Regions from separate parts of the Desulfomicrobium norvegicum genome, predicted to be linked through region 1. Evidence: riboswitches for the same ligand, from Rfam matches in the RefSeq annotation. Region 1 holds a riboswitch; each other region holds the start of a gene.
The links. Region 1 has a riboswitch for thiamine pyrophosphate ahead of thiC (phosphomethylpyrimidine synthase ThiC). Riboswitches for the same ligand answer to the same signal wherever they lie in the genome.
Positions count from the first base shown of each region.

Region 1 (5,176 bases):
GCTGCCGCGCAGGTACCCCAGCAGGAACAGCAGCGCCACGATGCCCAGAGTCGCCCAGATCAGCACGCGGCCGAAGGCGTCGAGCTTCTTCTGCAGCGGCGTGTCCTCCTCCCCCGTCTCGATGAGCTGCGCGATGCGGCCCAGTTCCGTGCCCATGCCCGTGGCCGTGACCACGGCCCTGGCCGTGCCCGTGGCCACGCTCGTGCCCATGAAAATCATGTTCAAACGGTCCGCCAGCAGTGTCTCGCATGCGCAGGCCGCCCTGGCGTCCTTGTCCACGGCGTCGGACTCCCCGGTCAGGGCCGACTCGACGCACGAGAAGGCCGTTGATGCGAAAAGGCGGGCGTCAGCGGCCACCAGGTCGCCGGCTTCCAGGGCGAGCACATCCCCGGGAACGACTTTGGCCGCCGCGACGGCGGTCACGCGCCCGTCGCGCAGCACCTTGGCCTGGGGCGCGGCCATCCTGCGCAGGGCCGCGATGGACTTTTCGGCGTTATACTCCTGATAGAAGCCCATGGCCGCGTTGAGCACGACAATGGCCAGGATGGCGAACGCGTCCACGGCCTCCCCGAGCATCCCGGAAACAACGGCGGCAACCACGAGAATCCAGACGATGAGGCTCCTGAACTGGGCCAGAAGCAACCGCCACGGGCTGACTCCCGCGGAGGCACTGATCTCGTTGGGCCCGCAGGCGGACAGGCGATGGCGGGCCTGGGCGGTCGCAAGGCCCTCGGCCCTTGAATCCAGGGCGACCAGGACTTCCGAGACAGGAAGCGCGTGCCAGGTTCTGTGTTCATTGCCGGGGAAATCGGTCATGTTCTCTTTCCTGTCGGACCCTCCGCAGCCGGCGCACGCCTGCTGAGGAGGGATCGGTTGCAAGAGCGCTGTTTGTGAAATCCCCTTCACGGTAACGCCGGAGAACGCTCAAGGCAATGCGCCCCGATCCTTGGTTACCCTAAAGGGGGATCGGGGCGCATTGCGAACCTCCGTGCCTGCCGCCTCGTCAAAATACGGCGACGGGCCGGATATTGCGGTCCGTCATTCAGGAAGGGCATCCCCGACGCAGGGAATTGTGGGCATCCATGGCGCAGAGCTTGCCGCACATGGTGCAGGTCTTTCCTTCGCTGGCGCGGTTTTCCTCCCAGCGGCGCCGGGGCAGATCTTTATCCAGGGCCGCCGCGAACATGCCTTCCCAGTCCAGTTCCTTGCGGCAAACGGACAAAGCGCGGTCCCTGTCCATGGCGCCTTGAACGCCCTTGGCGATATCACCGGAATGCGCCGCGATGAGCGTACTGATCACGCCCTGATGCACATCGTCCATGTCAGGCAGGCAGAGATGCTCGGCGGGAGTCACATAGCACAGAAAATCCGCACCCGCGGCCGCCGCGACAGCCCCTCCGATGGCGGCGGTGATGTGGTCGTACCCAGGCGCTATGTCCGTGGTCAAAGGGCCCAGCACATAAAAGGGCGCGCCGTCGCAGATGCGCTTTTGCAGCATGACATTGCCCGCGATCTGATTCAGGGGCATGTGTCCCGGCCCCTCGATCATGACCTGGACACCTCTGGCCCTGGCCCGCCTGCCCAGTTCCCCGATGACCAGCAGCTCCTGGATCTGCGCGGAGTCCGTGGCGTCGCTGACCGCTCCGGGGCGCAGTCCGTCACCCAGGCTCAGGGTGACATCGAAGCGGAACGCGATGTCGAGGAGTCTGTCGAATTCCTCCAGCAACGGATTTTCACGGTTGTTGCGTTCCATCCAGGCCGCCAGGAGCGCCCCGCCCCGGCTGACGATCCCGGCCACCCGATCCTGCCCATGCGTCCTGGCCACGGCCTGGCGGGTCACACCGCAGTGCACGGTGATGTAATCAAGCCCCTCCGCGCACTGCGCCTCGATGGATTCGAGCAGCAAGGAGGCGGTCATGGCTTCTATTGAGTGTCCGGCATCGACCAGATCGGCGGCCACCGCATACAGAGGAACGGCCCCGACCATGACCGGCGAATGATGCAGGATCGCACGCCTGGTGGTCATCAGATCGCGGCCCGTGGACAGGTCCATGACGCTGTGCGCTCCGGCCCTGACCGCGACGTCTAGCTTGGCCAACTCAATGTCCAGCGCACCCTGCACTCCGGATGTACCGATGTTGGCGTTGACCTTGGTTTTCAGGCCCGCGCCAATCCCCTCGACGGAAAAAGTCCGCCCCACGTTTTTTGGAATGACGATCCGCCCCTGCGCAACGCCCTCACGGATGATTTCAGGATCCAGACTCTCCTTCTCCGCCACTACCCGCATTTCAGGGGTAATCGTTCCCTCTCGGGCTAAACTCGACTGTGTCATGTTGACCTCGGTTGAAAATGAAAAAAGCCGTTCTCCAGCAAAGGAAAACGGCCGCACGAGCGTCACCATGTTTTTTCGTTTTCCTACGCTGGAATTATCCAGATCAGGTTCAAAGGGTATAATCTCAGACTCATGCGAGCCACCCCTAACTTCTGTCGTGGTGCTTAGTCGGTTCCAAACCCAAGGTCAACGGCGGGATCTTTCAAGGTGCGAACCCTGCGATCCGGTGGCGCAGGGCGATTATTTCTTCGCGTAGCGGGTCCTCGCCCGGCAAATCCCGCACGGCCTCGTCCAAAAGCCTCAAGGCCTCGGCTTTCTCGCCAGTTCGGGACAGGACCAGCGCCCGGGTGCTCTTGAAAAGCACGTTGCCGGGCTCGATCTTCAGAGCCTGGGCGGACCATTTCAGAGCGTCCCGCTCCTGCCCCAGATTTGTCTGGGCAAAGGCCAGATTGTTCATGGCTTCAGGATTTTCTGGATTTCGCTTCAGGGCCTGCCGGTAACTGGCCGCGGCTTCTTTCCAATCACCCAGGGCCGCGTGCACGTTGCCCAGATTGATGAGCGGCTGATCCCAGGAGCGGTCCCTGGCGGCCGCGGTTTCGTAGGCCCCGAGGGCCAGATCAAGTTCTCCGGAGGCCTCGTAGGAGGCCCCCAGATCATTGTGCTCCCTGGCATCCAGCGGATCGGAGAGCACGACAATCCTGGGCGTGGCGCAGCCGCCCAGGGCAAAGGCGAGGCAAAGGACAAGACAGCATGCAAGGCGCACGGTTCACTCCAGAAACAGATATAGTCGGTTCATGCGTTCCCAGCGGTCGAGCAGCTCGCGGTCGAGCAGGAACATGTCCCCGCTGGTACCAATGTGCATGAGCAGCCCGGCGGAATCGTATCCATAGACAACCACGTAATGCCCCTGGCTGAACATCTTCGTGCCCATGTCGAGCATGAGGATGACCGGCCCTCCAGAGTCGATCATTGCTCGGACCATGTCCAGGTCGCCGCGCCCGGATCGGGTCGTGAAACCCAGGGACCGGGCATGGTTCTCCATGTCGGGAAGCAGCGATCGCTCAAGGCCCGGGGTGAAGACGCGGCGCGTCACTTCATCCAGCGCAACATTCCTGCCGTGAAAAGCCAGCACCGAGGCCAGGGCCGCCGGTCCGCAGTCATTGACCTTGGTCTGGGGAACGAACGGAACCTGTAGACGCACCGCACGGGGAAAAGAGTCCTGAACCGGCTGAAAGGCGGGGCGCTGCATACACCCCGCACAGGAGAACACCAGAATCAGGAGCAGCGGGCAAAGCGCTCTAGCTGATGACAATGCGCTTGTCGCTTATGTGCAGGATGAGCACGACCAGCAAAATGACCAGCAGGACCGCGATGACCGCCCCGAGAATGCCGCCGCCCACGTCGCCGGAGAGACCGGCCAGCTGATGCAGCTGCTCGTCGGAAAGCGAACCGAGCTTGGCGTCCACCTCTTCCGGAGTCAGGCCGTAGTCAGCCAGCCGCTGGGTCACGACCTTGTTCTCCAGGGCGCTCTGGATGGAAGCGATGTCGGCGCTGCGCTCGGACACGATCTCGCCCGAAGACAGGCGGCTTTGCGCCAGAAAGGCATCGGCGTTGGACGGAATGAACGCGATAAAGAGATAAGCGACCAGAATCGGCCAGCACACGCGCGTGTTGAAAAACCATTTTTGTCGATTCATGCTTCAAGCCTCCATGAAATTACGGTCACAAGCTCCACTACTTCCCGGCGCACACCGGCGACATCTGTCAGACGGAGCAATCCTTTGGGAAAAGTAACCGCTTCTTACAGCGTCCGAGGCTTGATAGTCAAACCGCTTCCATGCGCAAGCCCCGCTGCATGCCGAAATGGACGACATCGCGAACATCCGGCTTGCACGACATGGACGAACGCGAGGGACCGCATACAAAAATTCGCTTGACGTCGTTGCGTTCAAATCGGCCAATCATGAACTTCAAAGAATTTAGCAACGAACCGGAACGACGTATGACAAAGATTTATCCTGCATCGTGACTTGGCGTGTTACATTTCAAATGTCTTACACATAGACCTATTGACATTCACCAGTATTAAGACTTTAGATTTAAAAACTACAGCATTTGTTTTTGCACAAAAGTGAAAAAGGACCTTTGGTTGAAATAGAACGCGATGCATCCTGCAAAAAGCGCTTTCTATTCTCAAACCACCCAAGGAGTGTTCAATGAGCCCCAATTTGGCCAAACCTTTCATAAGCGCAACCAAGCATGTACTCTCCGCCACTGCGGCTCTTGAGGTCGTGGCTGGCCCGCCCTATGTGAAAAAAGACAAGATTGCCTGCGGCTGTGTTTCCGCGTTGATCGGCATCACCGGCGACAAAAAAGGGACTTTCTGCATCTCTTTCGACAAGAACACGGCCGTTTACATAGTCCGGCAAATGCTCGGCGACGCCATCGAGGATGTCGTGCAGGACGTGCAGGACGCCATGGGCGAAATCACGAACATGATCTCCGGCCATGCACGGGTCGGCCTGGTCGATCTGGGCTTTAAACTGCAAGGCTCCACACCGTCGGTCATCATGGGAGACAACCACTCAATATCATACCGGACCTCGGCGCGGGCCATCGCCATCCCCTTTTCCTGTCAGGCTGGAAAGTTCACCCTCGAATTCTGCTTCGACTAGAACGACCCGCATCGTAGTCACAAAGGCAGAGGCATCGTCACACCAATGGCGCTAGGCACGCTCCAGCCCGAAAGAGGCTGGACAGCCGATTTACGCCCCGACTGCCATCCTCCGACCGCTTCCTCCCGAACTCCGCCGTCCCGAAAGCGATCTCTCGAAAGCCCTGCCG
Region 1 covers NZ_FOTO01000001.1:46,121-51,296, forward strand. The annotation lists gene BMZ24_RS00195 (cation-translocating P-type ATPase) at 1-816, opposite strand, end outside; gene thiC (phosphomethylpyrimidine synthase ThiC) at 1,043-2,332, opposite strand; TPP riboswitch at 2,396-2,489, opposite strand; gene BMZ24_RS00205 (tetratricopeptide repeat protein) at 2,535-3,095, opposite strand; gene BMZ24_RS00210 (cysteine peptidase family C39 domain-containing protein) at 3,099-3,581, opposite strand; gene BMZ24_RS00215 (PA2779 family protein) at 3,631-4,029, opposite strand; gene BMZ24_RS00220 (chemotaxis protein CheX) at 4,549-5,007, shown strand.

Region 2 (5,176 bases), on a different contig from region 1:
AATGTGAAAAGGTTTGCGGTAATGCGGATTTGAGTCGGATTGTCATGGTCGGGGAGGGTTGGTAGCAGTGCGCACGCGAGTCGGATCGCTCCGGGCGGGGGCCGCCAAAACTCCTTCGCTGGCCTCGTAATGTTTTCCCGTCGCTCCTGCCGGACATCGGACAGCGCTTTGGGCGGCCGCGACGGGAAAACAAACGATGCCTGGCTCAGTCAGACAGTTGCCGGCCCCCGCCCGGAGCGATCCGACTCGCTGGGCAGCGGTGGGAGCAAAACACGGCGGATTTTTTGTTTTCATGCTACGGCACCAAGGTTTTGCGCCCTTATCAGGGTCATTCCCGCGCAGGCGGGAATCCATCTTCACCAGGGCCAGGAAGGCACAAATCCCCGCCTGCGCGGGGATGTCCCATGCGTGAGCATTTGTCTTCATTGCATCCCATGTCTTGGCTGCCAGAAAACCAGCCTGGCCAGCAGCCGGTCGATTATGAAATAGAGCGTCAAGGACGTGCCCGCCAGAACGGTCAGGGCCGCGAACATGACGTCGATCTGCATGCGGGCGTTGGCGTGGAGCATGTAGAAGCCAAGGCCCGCGCTGGACCCGACCCATTCCCCGACCACGGCTCCGATGGGCGCCACGGCCGTTGCCACGCGCAGCCCGGCCGCGAAGGCGGGCAGGGCCGAGGGGATGATGATGGTGCGCAGCACGGCCAGGGGCCTTGCGCCCATGATGCGGGCCATCTCCAGCAGGTCGGGTTCGGTGCGCTGCATGCCCGAGTAAAAGGACGACGCCACCGGGAAGAAGATGATCAGCACCGCCATGGCTACCTTGGAGGCCATGCCGTAGCCGAGCCACAGCACCAGGATGGGAGCCAGGGCGAAGACCGGGATGGCCTGGCTGATCACCAGGACGGGCAGCATCCAGCGCTTCAGCAGCGGCGAGAGGATCATGACCAGGGCCGCGCTGCTTCCAAGGACCGTGCCCAGGGCCAGACCAAGCAGGATCTCGGCCAGGGTCGTGCCCAGATGCGAGAGGAGCAGCGGAAACTTTTCGATCAGGGCCGTGGCGACAGGCAGGGGGCCGGGCAGGATGTACGTCGGAGCACCGGTCAGGATGACCAGAACCTGCCACATGATCACAAAGCCGACGGCAAGAATGAAGGGACGCAAGAAGTTCATGCCGCCTCCCCGTTCATCAGCCTTCTCAGCAGCCCCGCGTACAGGCCGGTCACTTCGGAACTTCCGGCCTCGCGCGGGGGCGGACCGGCGGGCTCAATGGTTTCGAGCACCCGCACCGGCGTGCCCCCGAGCACGATGATGTCGTGGCCCAGGCGCAGGGCCTCCATGGGATCATGGGTGACCAGCACCACGGTCGCGCCCTTGGTCAGGCGCGCTGAAAGGTTCTGCAGCCGCACGCGGGTCAGGGCGTCCAGGGCGGAGAAGGGCTCGTCCATGAGGATGACGGGGCGCTCTTCCATGAGGGTGCGCAGGAGCGCCCCGCGCTGACGCATGCCTCCGGACAGGGCCTCGGGCAGCTTGTCCTCGTATCCGGCCAGGCCCGCCTCGTGGATCAGTTCCAGGGCCCTGGCCCGCTTTTCGGGCGAGAGTTCGCCCCGGAGCCTGGCTCCGAGCAGGACGTTGTCCCGCAGGGTCAGCCAGGGCAGGAGCAGGTCGTTCTGGCTCATCCAGGCCACCTGTGTCGAGCCTGTCCCGCCGGAGCCAAAACGGACCTGCCCGGAGAAGTCGAGGTTTGGAGCACCGGCCATGAGCTTCAGGAGGGTCGATTTGCCGCATCCGCTCGGCCCCAGGATGCAGGTCGTCCGTCCGCCCCCGAGGGTCAGGCTCAGGTCCGCGAACAGCGGTCGGCCCTCGAAATCGAGGGAGATGCCTTCAAGGGCGATGCCTGGTGCGGCCTGCGCGGTGGCGGGAGCGTACACGGCTATACGAAGAACCGGTGGAAGTGATGCACCGGCCCGTGTCCCTGGCCGATGACGTAGGCGGCTCCGGCCCGGATGGCTTCGCTGATGTATTCCTTGGCGTTGCGCACGGCCGTTTCCATGTCTTCGCCCCTGGCCAGGTTCGAGGCGATGGCCGAGGACAGGGTACAGCCCGTGCCGTGGTTGTTGCGGGTCTGGATGCGCACGCCCGGCAGGGTCACGACGCGCTTTTCATGGCCGATGTACAGGATGTCGTCGCTGTCGCCCGACTCCAGATGCCCACCCTTGACCAGCACGCTCCCCCGGCCCATGGCCGCGAGGTCCGTCAGCGCTTCCATGGCCGCCGCCTGCGTGGCTATGTCCCGGCCGAGCAGCACCGAGGCTTCGGGCAGGTTGGGTGTGATGAGCGTGGCCATGGGGATGAGCTCCGATTTCAGGGCGTCGATGGCTTCGTCCTGCAAAAGCTTGTCCCCGCTCTGGGCGACCATGACCGGGTCGAGCACGATGATCCCCACCCCGTGTCTGGCCAGCCCCCTGGCCACGGTGCGGATCAGTTCCGGGGAGAAGAGCATGCCGATCTTGACCGCGTCAGCCCCGATGTCGCCAAGCACCGCGTCCATCTGCGCGGCCACGAATTCGACGGGCACGGCGTGGATGCCGGTCACGCCCAGGGTGTTCTGGGCGGTCAGGGCGGTGATGACGCTGGCCCCATAGCAGCCGTGGGCCGCGATGGTCTTGAGGTCGGCCTGGATTCCGGCCCCGCCCCCGCTGTCGGACCCGGCGATGGTCAGTACGCGGTGATATTTGCGCTGGTTCATGAAAGCTCCTTGGCTGCACGGATGATGGTTCTGAGGCGGGAGGCAGCCTCTCTTGGATCTGGGGCCGAGACGATGGCCGAGACCACGGCGATGCCGTCACACCCTGCCCGGATGACCTCGGCCGCGTTGCCCGGGCCGATGCCGCCGATGCCGACCAGGGGCAGGGACACGGCCGCGCGGATGGCGGCCACGCCCTCAAGGCCCAGCGCCGGGGCCGTGTCGGTCTTGGTCGGGGTGGAGAAGACGGGGCTCACGCCCACGTAGTCCGCACCCTCGGCTTCGGCGCGCAGGGCGTCCTCCACGCACTCGGCCGAGATGCCGATGAGCATGCCCGGACCCGTCAGGCGCCGGGCGTCGGCGATGAGCATGTCGGTCTGGCCCAGGTGCACGCCGTCGGCGCCCACGGCCAGGGCCACGTCGATGCGGTCGTTGATGATGAGCGGGACGCCGGTTCCGGCCAGCAATTCACGCACGGCCCGCGCTTCGGCCACGAATTCGCGGGTCGCGCAGCGCTTTTCCCGCAGCTGCACGCAGGTCACTCCCCCGGTCACGGCGGCGCGGACGATGTCCGCGGTGGAGCGGCCAAGGGACAGCCTCCTGTCCGTGACCAGGTACAGGGACAGATCAGGCATGGTGTTCCTCGTGGATGCGGCATTCCTTGGCCAGGTCCTCGGGCGTCAGATTGAAGAGAGCGTCCAGGAGATGGATCTGAAAGGAGCCGGGGCCGGAGGCCTGCGTGCCCGCCCTCTCTCCGGCCAGTCCCAGGAAGGCCAGGGCAGAGGCGGCGGCGGAGACGGGATCGGGGTCCACCGCGTGGAAGGCGCCGACCAGGGCCGTGGCCGAGCAGCCCGTGCCCGTGACGCAGGGCATGAGCGAGTGCCCGCCCTCGATGACCAGCGTGCGCCGTCCGTCGGTGACCAGATCGGTGGGCCCGGTGATGGCCAGGGTGGTGCCCAGTTCGCGGGCCAGGGCCCCGGCGGCCTTGGCTGCGTCCTCGATGGAGTCCGTGGAGTCAACGCCCTTGGTGGTTGCGTTCTGTCCAGCCAGGGACAGGATCTCGGAGGCGTTGCCGCGCACCACGCTGACCTTTGTCCAGGCCAGGATGGATTTCGCGGCCTCGGTGCGCAGGGTCGTCGCTCCAGACCCCACCGGGTCGAGGATGATGGGCTTGCCGAGCGCCGTGGCCCTGCGTCCAGCCTTGAGCATGGCCGCCACCCAGACATCGGTCAGCGTGCCTATGTTCAGTACCAGCGCCCCGGCGTAGGCGACCATCTCTTCGACTTCGTTTTCGGCGTGGGCCATGACCGGAGACGCGCCGCAGGCCAGAAGGGCGTTGGCGGTGTAGTTCATGACCACGAAATTGGTGATGTTGTGAACAAGCGGTTTGTTTTGTCTAAGGGCGCGCAGGTTGTCTGCGGCCTTGCGGGCTGGATCGGACACGGTGCACCTCGCACTGCTGTTGATATTTGGGGCAGCAGGGGCGAGGAATGGGGGGATTGGCCGGTCATGGCCTCAAGTCTTGCAATTCCCTTCGCTGGCATGATCCAGATCAGGTTCAACGGGTATCATCTCAGGCTCCTCGCCACCCCTGCAAAAACTGATTTCTGGCTAGGACAAGCGCGTTTGGCTGTCAAGCTCACTCCCCGGCGACGCAGTTCCGCCCGGCGTCCTTGGCCTTGTAAAGGGCCTGGTCCGCGCGCAGCAGGGTCGTGTCCACGGGTTCGCCGGGCCTGTGAATCGTGAAGCCGATGCTGACCGTCGGGGCGGGAATTTCGTCGCGGATTCTTTGTGCTCCGGTCACGGCCTGGCGCAGTCGTTCCGCCACGACCGGGGCGCTGACTGCGTCGCAGGCCGGGAAGAGGAACAGAAATTCCTCTCCGCCCCAGCGCGCGCACATGTCGTATTCACGCAGGGAAAGTTCCAGGGCCCGGGCCACGGCCTGCAGCAGCTGATCCCCGGCGGCGTGTCCGAAGTTGTCGTTTACCTCCTTGAAATGGTCGAGGTCGGCGATCATGACGGCGAATCCGCCTTCTGGTTTTCGCGTTGCCCGGGAAGCGGCCTCGTCCAGGCGCACGGTCATGTAGCGGCGGTTGGGCAGGCCTGTCAGGGAGTCATAGTTGGAGGCGTGCTCCAGACGCTCCTTGAGCTGATGCAGCATGGTCTGGTACTGGTCGCTGATGCGCACGATTTTTTCCAGCTGCCGGACTTTCTTTTCGTAACTGGCCAGATAGCCCTGGCTGCGCTCGCGTTCGGCGGCCTGAAAACGGTCCGCGATGTGGGTCAGCCGGTCCAGCAGGCGCTGCTGGTCGAGGTAGCGCTCAAAGAGCATGCCAAGCGCTTCCTTCCATCCTTCCGGAGGCGTTTCAGCGCCAAGAATGGCCTCGATGCTCCGCTCTAGACTGTCTTCAGGCGGACACTGCGGCATGAT
Region 2 covers NZ_FOTO01000007.1:126,601-131,776, reverse strand. The annotation lists gene BMZ24_RS11925 (ABC transporter permease) at 423-1,172, opposite strand; gene BMZ24_RS11920 (ABC transporter ATP-binding protein) at 1,169-1,930, opposite strand; gene thiD (bifunctional hydroxymethylpyrimidine kinase/phosphomethylpyrimidine kinase) at 1,933-2,748, opposite strand; gene thiE (thiamine phosphate synthase) at 2,745-3,380, opposite strand; gene thiM (hydroxyethylthiazole kinase) at 3,373-4,188, opposite strand; TPP riboswitch at 4,256-4,347, opposite strand; gene siaD (biofilm regulation diguanylate cyclase SiaD) at 4,385-5,176, opposite strand, start outside; gene siaC (biofilm regulation phosphoprotein SiaC) at 5,176-5,176, opposite strand, start outside.
Region 2: it holds a riboswitch for thiamine pyrophosphate, as region 1 does, so the genes downstream of both, thiM (hydroxyethylthiazole kinase) here and thiC (phosphomethylpyrimidine synthase ThiC) in region 1, are expected to answer to the same signal.

Region 3 (5,176 bases), on a different contig from region 1:
TGGAGGACCGGATCGTGCGTCCCAAGAGCATCCTGGTCATCGGCGGTCCGGCCGTGGCCATGGTCCCGCTCCTGGAAGAAGCCTTCGGCCTGCCCGTGGTGGCCCCGCAGCACGCGGAAGTGGCCAACGCCATCGGCGCATGCCTGACCCGGCCGACCCAGTCCCTGGTCCTGACCGTGGACACCTCGCGCGGCAGCTTCACCGTGCCGGGCCTTGGCATCCACAAGACCGTCAAGCGCACCTACACCCTTGAAGAGGCCGTGCACGACGCCACCACCATGTTGCGGGCCGAGCTGGACCGTCAGGGCATTCCCGCAGAAGAAGGCGATATCCAGGTCATCCAGGCCGATGCCTTCAACATGGTCGAGGGGCACTACACCATCGGCCGTAACATCCGTGTCCGCTGTCAGATGCGACCCGGCGTCACCACCATCCTGGCATCCTGAACGGAGGGACCATGCTCACCGCACAATCAAGCCTCGGCATCATTTTCTTCCCGGCCTTCGACTGGGCCATCTCCCCCACCCACCCCGAACGGGAGGAGCGACTGCTCTACACCCAGGACCAGTTCCGGGAAGAGGGCATCTTCGACATCGAGGGCATCCGCGAATACCGCCCCCTCGTGGCCGAGGAAAAAGACATCATGCGCGCCCATTTCTGCTTTCCCAGCGTGAAGTCCGTCTGCACGGATTCGCATTTCATCTCGGCCGGCGGAGTCATCCGCGCGGCCCAGCTGGTCATGCAAAAGGAACGGCAACGCGCCTTCGCGGTGGTCCGGCCTCCCGGGCACCACGCCATGCGCACGGTCCACGGCAGCCGCGGCTTCTGCAACATCAACATCGAAGCGGTCATGATCGAATGGATCCGTGAGAACTACGGCAACCTGCGCGTGGCCATCATCGACACGGACTGCCACCACGGCGACGGCACCCAGGACATCTACTGGCATGACCCGGACGTGCTCTTCATCTCGCTGCATCAGGACGGCCGCACCATCTATCCCGGCACGGGCTTCCCCTCGGAATCCGGCGGCCCCAAGGCCCTGGGCCGGACCATCAACGTGCCCATGCCCCCGCGCACCTCGGATGAAGGCTATCTCATGACCGTGGAGAGGATCGTCATGCCCATCCTCGATCACTTCAAACCCGACCTGATCATCAACTCCGCCGGGCAGGACAACCACTTCTCCGACCCCATCACCAACATGAACTTCACGGCCCAAGGCTACGCCAAGCTCACCCAGATGCTCAAACCAGACATCGCGGTGCTCGAAGGCGGATACGCCATCAAGGGCGCGCTGCCCTACGTCAACCTGGGCATCAGTCTGGCGCTGGCCGGAGTGGATTTCTCCGCCGTGCAGGAACCCGATCTGGACCGGGAGAAGATTCGCGAACAAAAATCCACCATCGACTATCTCGAAGCCCTGTGCGACCAGCTGCCGGAAGTCTACTTCAACCCCAGGCCCTCGGAGGCCGTGCGCGAGGGCGGATATTTCACGCGCCGCCGCTCCATCTACTACGACACGGACGACATCACCGAGACCCAGGTCGAGCGTCTCAAGGACTGTCCGCACTGCCCGGGACTTCTCATCATCGAGAGCGAAACCGCCAAAACGCCCAAATCCCTGGGACTGCACGTGCCGGTTCAGGGCTGCGACATGTGCAGCCAGGAAGCCGAGGAGCGTTTCGCCAAATCCCGCCAGGCAGGCTTCGCCCACGCCCAGCTCTCCGACCGCGTGACCAAAAGATACGAATACGCCAAATAAAAGGCGCCGGGCAGAGGGCTCCCCTCTGCCCGGCCCCCCTTCCAAACGACGCCGATCATGCCCTGAATCCATCCCCCTGCCTTCTGATTTCATTTACTTTCAAACAGCCAACATAAGGATGGATTCCCGCCTTCGCGGGAATGACTATTTTTTGCTGCGATAGATTGAATCCTGGACGGCGACATCAAGAACAGACAGGCAACAGCAGGATGGATTCCCGCCTTCGCGGGAATGACTATTTTTTGCTGCGACAGATTGAATCCTGGTCGGCGACATCAAGAACAGACAGGCAACAGCAGGATGGATTCCCGCCTTCGCGGGAATGACTACTTTTTGTTGCGACAGATTGAATCCTGGACGGTGACATCAAAACAGACAGGCAACAGCAGGATGGATTCCCGCCTTCGCGGGAATGACTACTTTTTGCTGCGACAGATTGAATCCTGGACGGCGACATCAAAACAGACAGGCAACAGCAGGATGGATTCCCGCCTTCGCGGGAATGACTACTTTTGCTGCGACAAATTGAATCCTGGTCGGCGACATCAAGAACGCTCATTAACGCATCAACTCAACTATTCGAAATAAAAGAAGAAATAACTACCTTCACAACACAACGACGAAGCCTCGAACGTCCGGCAGCGTTGCGGGGTGTTTTGGGCAAGGGCCGGCGACTGTCTGACCGATCCAGGCATCGTTTGTTCAGCCGTCGCGTGTCGTCCAGAGCGCGATCCACTTTTCAGGGGGGGCGACGGCTGAACTCTACGAGGCCAAAGAGGAAGTCTTTGCCTTCACAACGCAACGACGGAGCCTCGAACGTCCGGCAGCGTTGCGGGGTGTTTTGGGCAAGGGTCGGCGACTGTCTGACCGATCCAGGCATCGTTTGTTCAGCCGTCGCGTGTCGTCCGGAGCGCGAGCCGCTGTCCAGAGGGGCGACGGCTGAACTCTACGAGGCCGGAGAGGGAGTTTCGGCGGCCCTTGCCCAAAACACCCCGCAACGCTCACTCGGTGACCTGACCTGTCTTCGCAACCCGCTTCATCATCGCAAACCACCTCATCATCGCAAATCACCTCATCATCGCAAATCACCTCATCCTCATCCTCACCTTTACAACCCCGCCCGATCCACATAATGCTACCCATCACAAGCTGGGGGAGCCCGATGGGCTGAGAGGGAACACGTTCCCGACCCTTACGACCTGACGCAGATCATGCTGCCGTAGGGAAGCTGGTTCCGGAAAACACCCATTCATCGAACCGCGCCCCATCCGGCGCGGTTTTCTTTTTGCGCTCCGCCCGGCCTGCAACAAAAACGCGGAGGCACCCATGCACATCATCGTCAACGGACGCACCCAGGACATAAAAACCGGCCAGACCCTGCACGGTCTGATCCTGTCCATGAATCTCGATCCTGCCGTGGTCGTGGCCGAACTGAACCAGAGCATCGTGCCCGGCGACAAATTCGCCGCCACCAGCCTGTGCGACGGCGACCGGCTCGAACTGCTGAGCTTTGTCGGCGGCGGCTGATCCTGCCCCGGCAATGACGACCAGACACCTTTCCCACACCGCAAACAGCGAGAATCACCATGGAACATACCGATATTTTTGAAATCGGCGGCAAGCGCCTGAGCAGCCGCCTGTTCACCGGCACGGGCAAGTACGGCAACGACGCGCTCATCGCGCCCGTGTGCGAAGCCTCCGGCTCCGAGGTCATCACCGTGGCCCTGCGCCGCGTGGACCTGGACGGCAAGACGGACAACGTCATGAAGCACATCCCCTCCCACATGACCCTGCTGCCCAACACCTCCGGGGCGCGCAACGCCGACGAGGCCGTGCGCATCGCCCGTCTGGCCCGGGCCATGGGCTGCGGGGACTGGATCAAGATCGAGGTCATTTCCGACAACCGCTACCTGCTGCCCGACGGATACGAGACCGCCAAGGCCACGGAAACTCTGGCCAGGGAAGGCTTCGTGGTCCTGCCGTACATGAATCCCGATCTCTACGTGGCCCGCTCCCTGGCCGATGCCGGGGCGGCGGCGATCATGCCGCTGGGGGCGCCCATCGGCACCAACCGGGGCCTTCGGACCGAAGAGATGATCCGCATCCTCATCGAGGAGATGGAGCTGCCCATCATCGTCGACGCAGGCATCGGCGCTCCCAGCCAAGCCTGCCGGGCCATGGAGATGGGGGCGGCGGCCTGTCTGGTCAACACGGCCATCGCCACGGCCGCTGATCCCGTGCTCATGGGCCGGGCCTTCGGACGGGCGGTGACGGCCGGACGCGAAGCCTGGCTGGCCGGGCCCGGGGCGGTCGCCACCCTGGCCCAGGCCTCCTCGCCCCTGACCGGATTTCTGGACCGGACGGAAGGCGCGTCATGAGCTTTCTGTCCGAAGCCCTTCGTCTGGGCCAGACTCCCCTGCATCTCGAAACCGTGAGCGGGGATGACGTGCGCCGTGCCGTGGACCTCCCGCGCGTCGATGCATCCGCATTCGCGGCCCTGCTCTCCCCGGCCGCGGACGAGCACCTGGAGAGCATGGCCGCCCGCGCCCACGCGCTGACCCTGAGCCATTTCGGCCGCACGGTGAGTCTGTTCACCCCGCTTTACGTCTCCAACCATTGCGCCAACCACTGCCGCTATTGCGGGTTCGCGGCCCCAAACAGCATTCCGCGCAGCCAGCTCAGCCTGGACGAGGTCCGGGCCGAGGGCGAGGCCATCGCCGCCACGGGGTTAAGGCACCTGCTCCTCTTGACCGGAGAGGCCCCGCGCAAGGCGGGCGTTGCGTATCTGGAAGCCTGCGTGCAGGTGCTGCGCCCCCTGTTTCCCTCCATATCCGTGGAGGTCTACCCCATGGAAACGGCGGATTACGCGCGCCTGACCCGGGCGGGCGTGGACGGGCTGACGGTTTTCCAGGAAACCTATGACCCGGTCCTTTACGCCGAGCTGCACCCGGCCGGACCCAAGCGGGACTATGCGTTTCGGCTGAACACTCCGCAGCGTGGAGCCGAGGCGGGCATGCGCGTGGTCAACATCGGGGCGCTCCTTGGTCTGACCGACTGGCGGCAGGAAATTTACGCCGTCGGCCTGCATGCGGCCTGGCTGCAAAAACGCTATCCCGGCGTGGACATCGCCGTGTCCCTGCCGCGCATGCGCCCCCATGCAGGAGCGTTTCAACCGGCGTGCATCGTTTCCGACCGGGAGCTGGTGCAGGCCATGACCGCCCTGCGCATCTTCCTGCCGCGCCTGTCCATCACCATCTCCACCCGCGAGGCTCCGAGCTTTCGCGACAACATTCTGCCGCTGGGCGTGACACGCATGTCGGCAGGGGTCAGCACCGCCGTGGGCGGACACGCCAAACCCGCAAAGACCGGTCAGTTCGAGATCTCCGACCCGCGCAGCGTGGCCGAGATCGA
Region 3 covers NZ_FOTO01000020.1:14,080-19,255, forward strand. The annotation lists gene BMZ24_RS18395 (hydantoinase/oxoprolinase family protein) at 1-446, shown strand, start outside; gene BMZ24_RS18400 (histone deacetylase family protein) at 458-1,765, shown strand; TPP riboswitch at 2,907-3,008, shown strand; gene thiS (sulfur carrier protein ThiS) at 3,092-3,292, shown strand; gene BMZ24_RS18410 (thiazole synthase) at 3,352-4,143, shown strand; gene thiH (2-iminoacetate synthase ThiH) at 4,140-5,176, shown strand, end outside.
Region 3: it holds a riboswitch for thiamine pyrophosphate, as region 1 does, so the genes downstream of both, thiS (sulfur carrier protein ThiS) here and thiC (phosphomethylpyrimidine synthase ThiC) in region 1, are expected to answer to the same signal.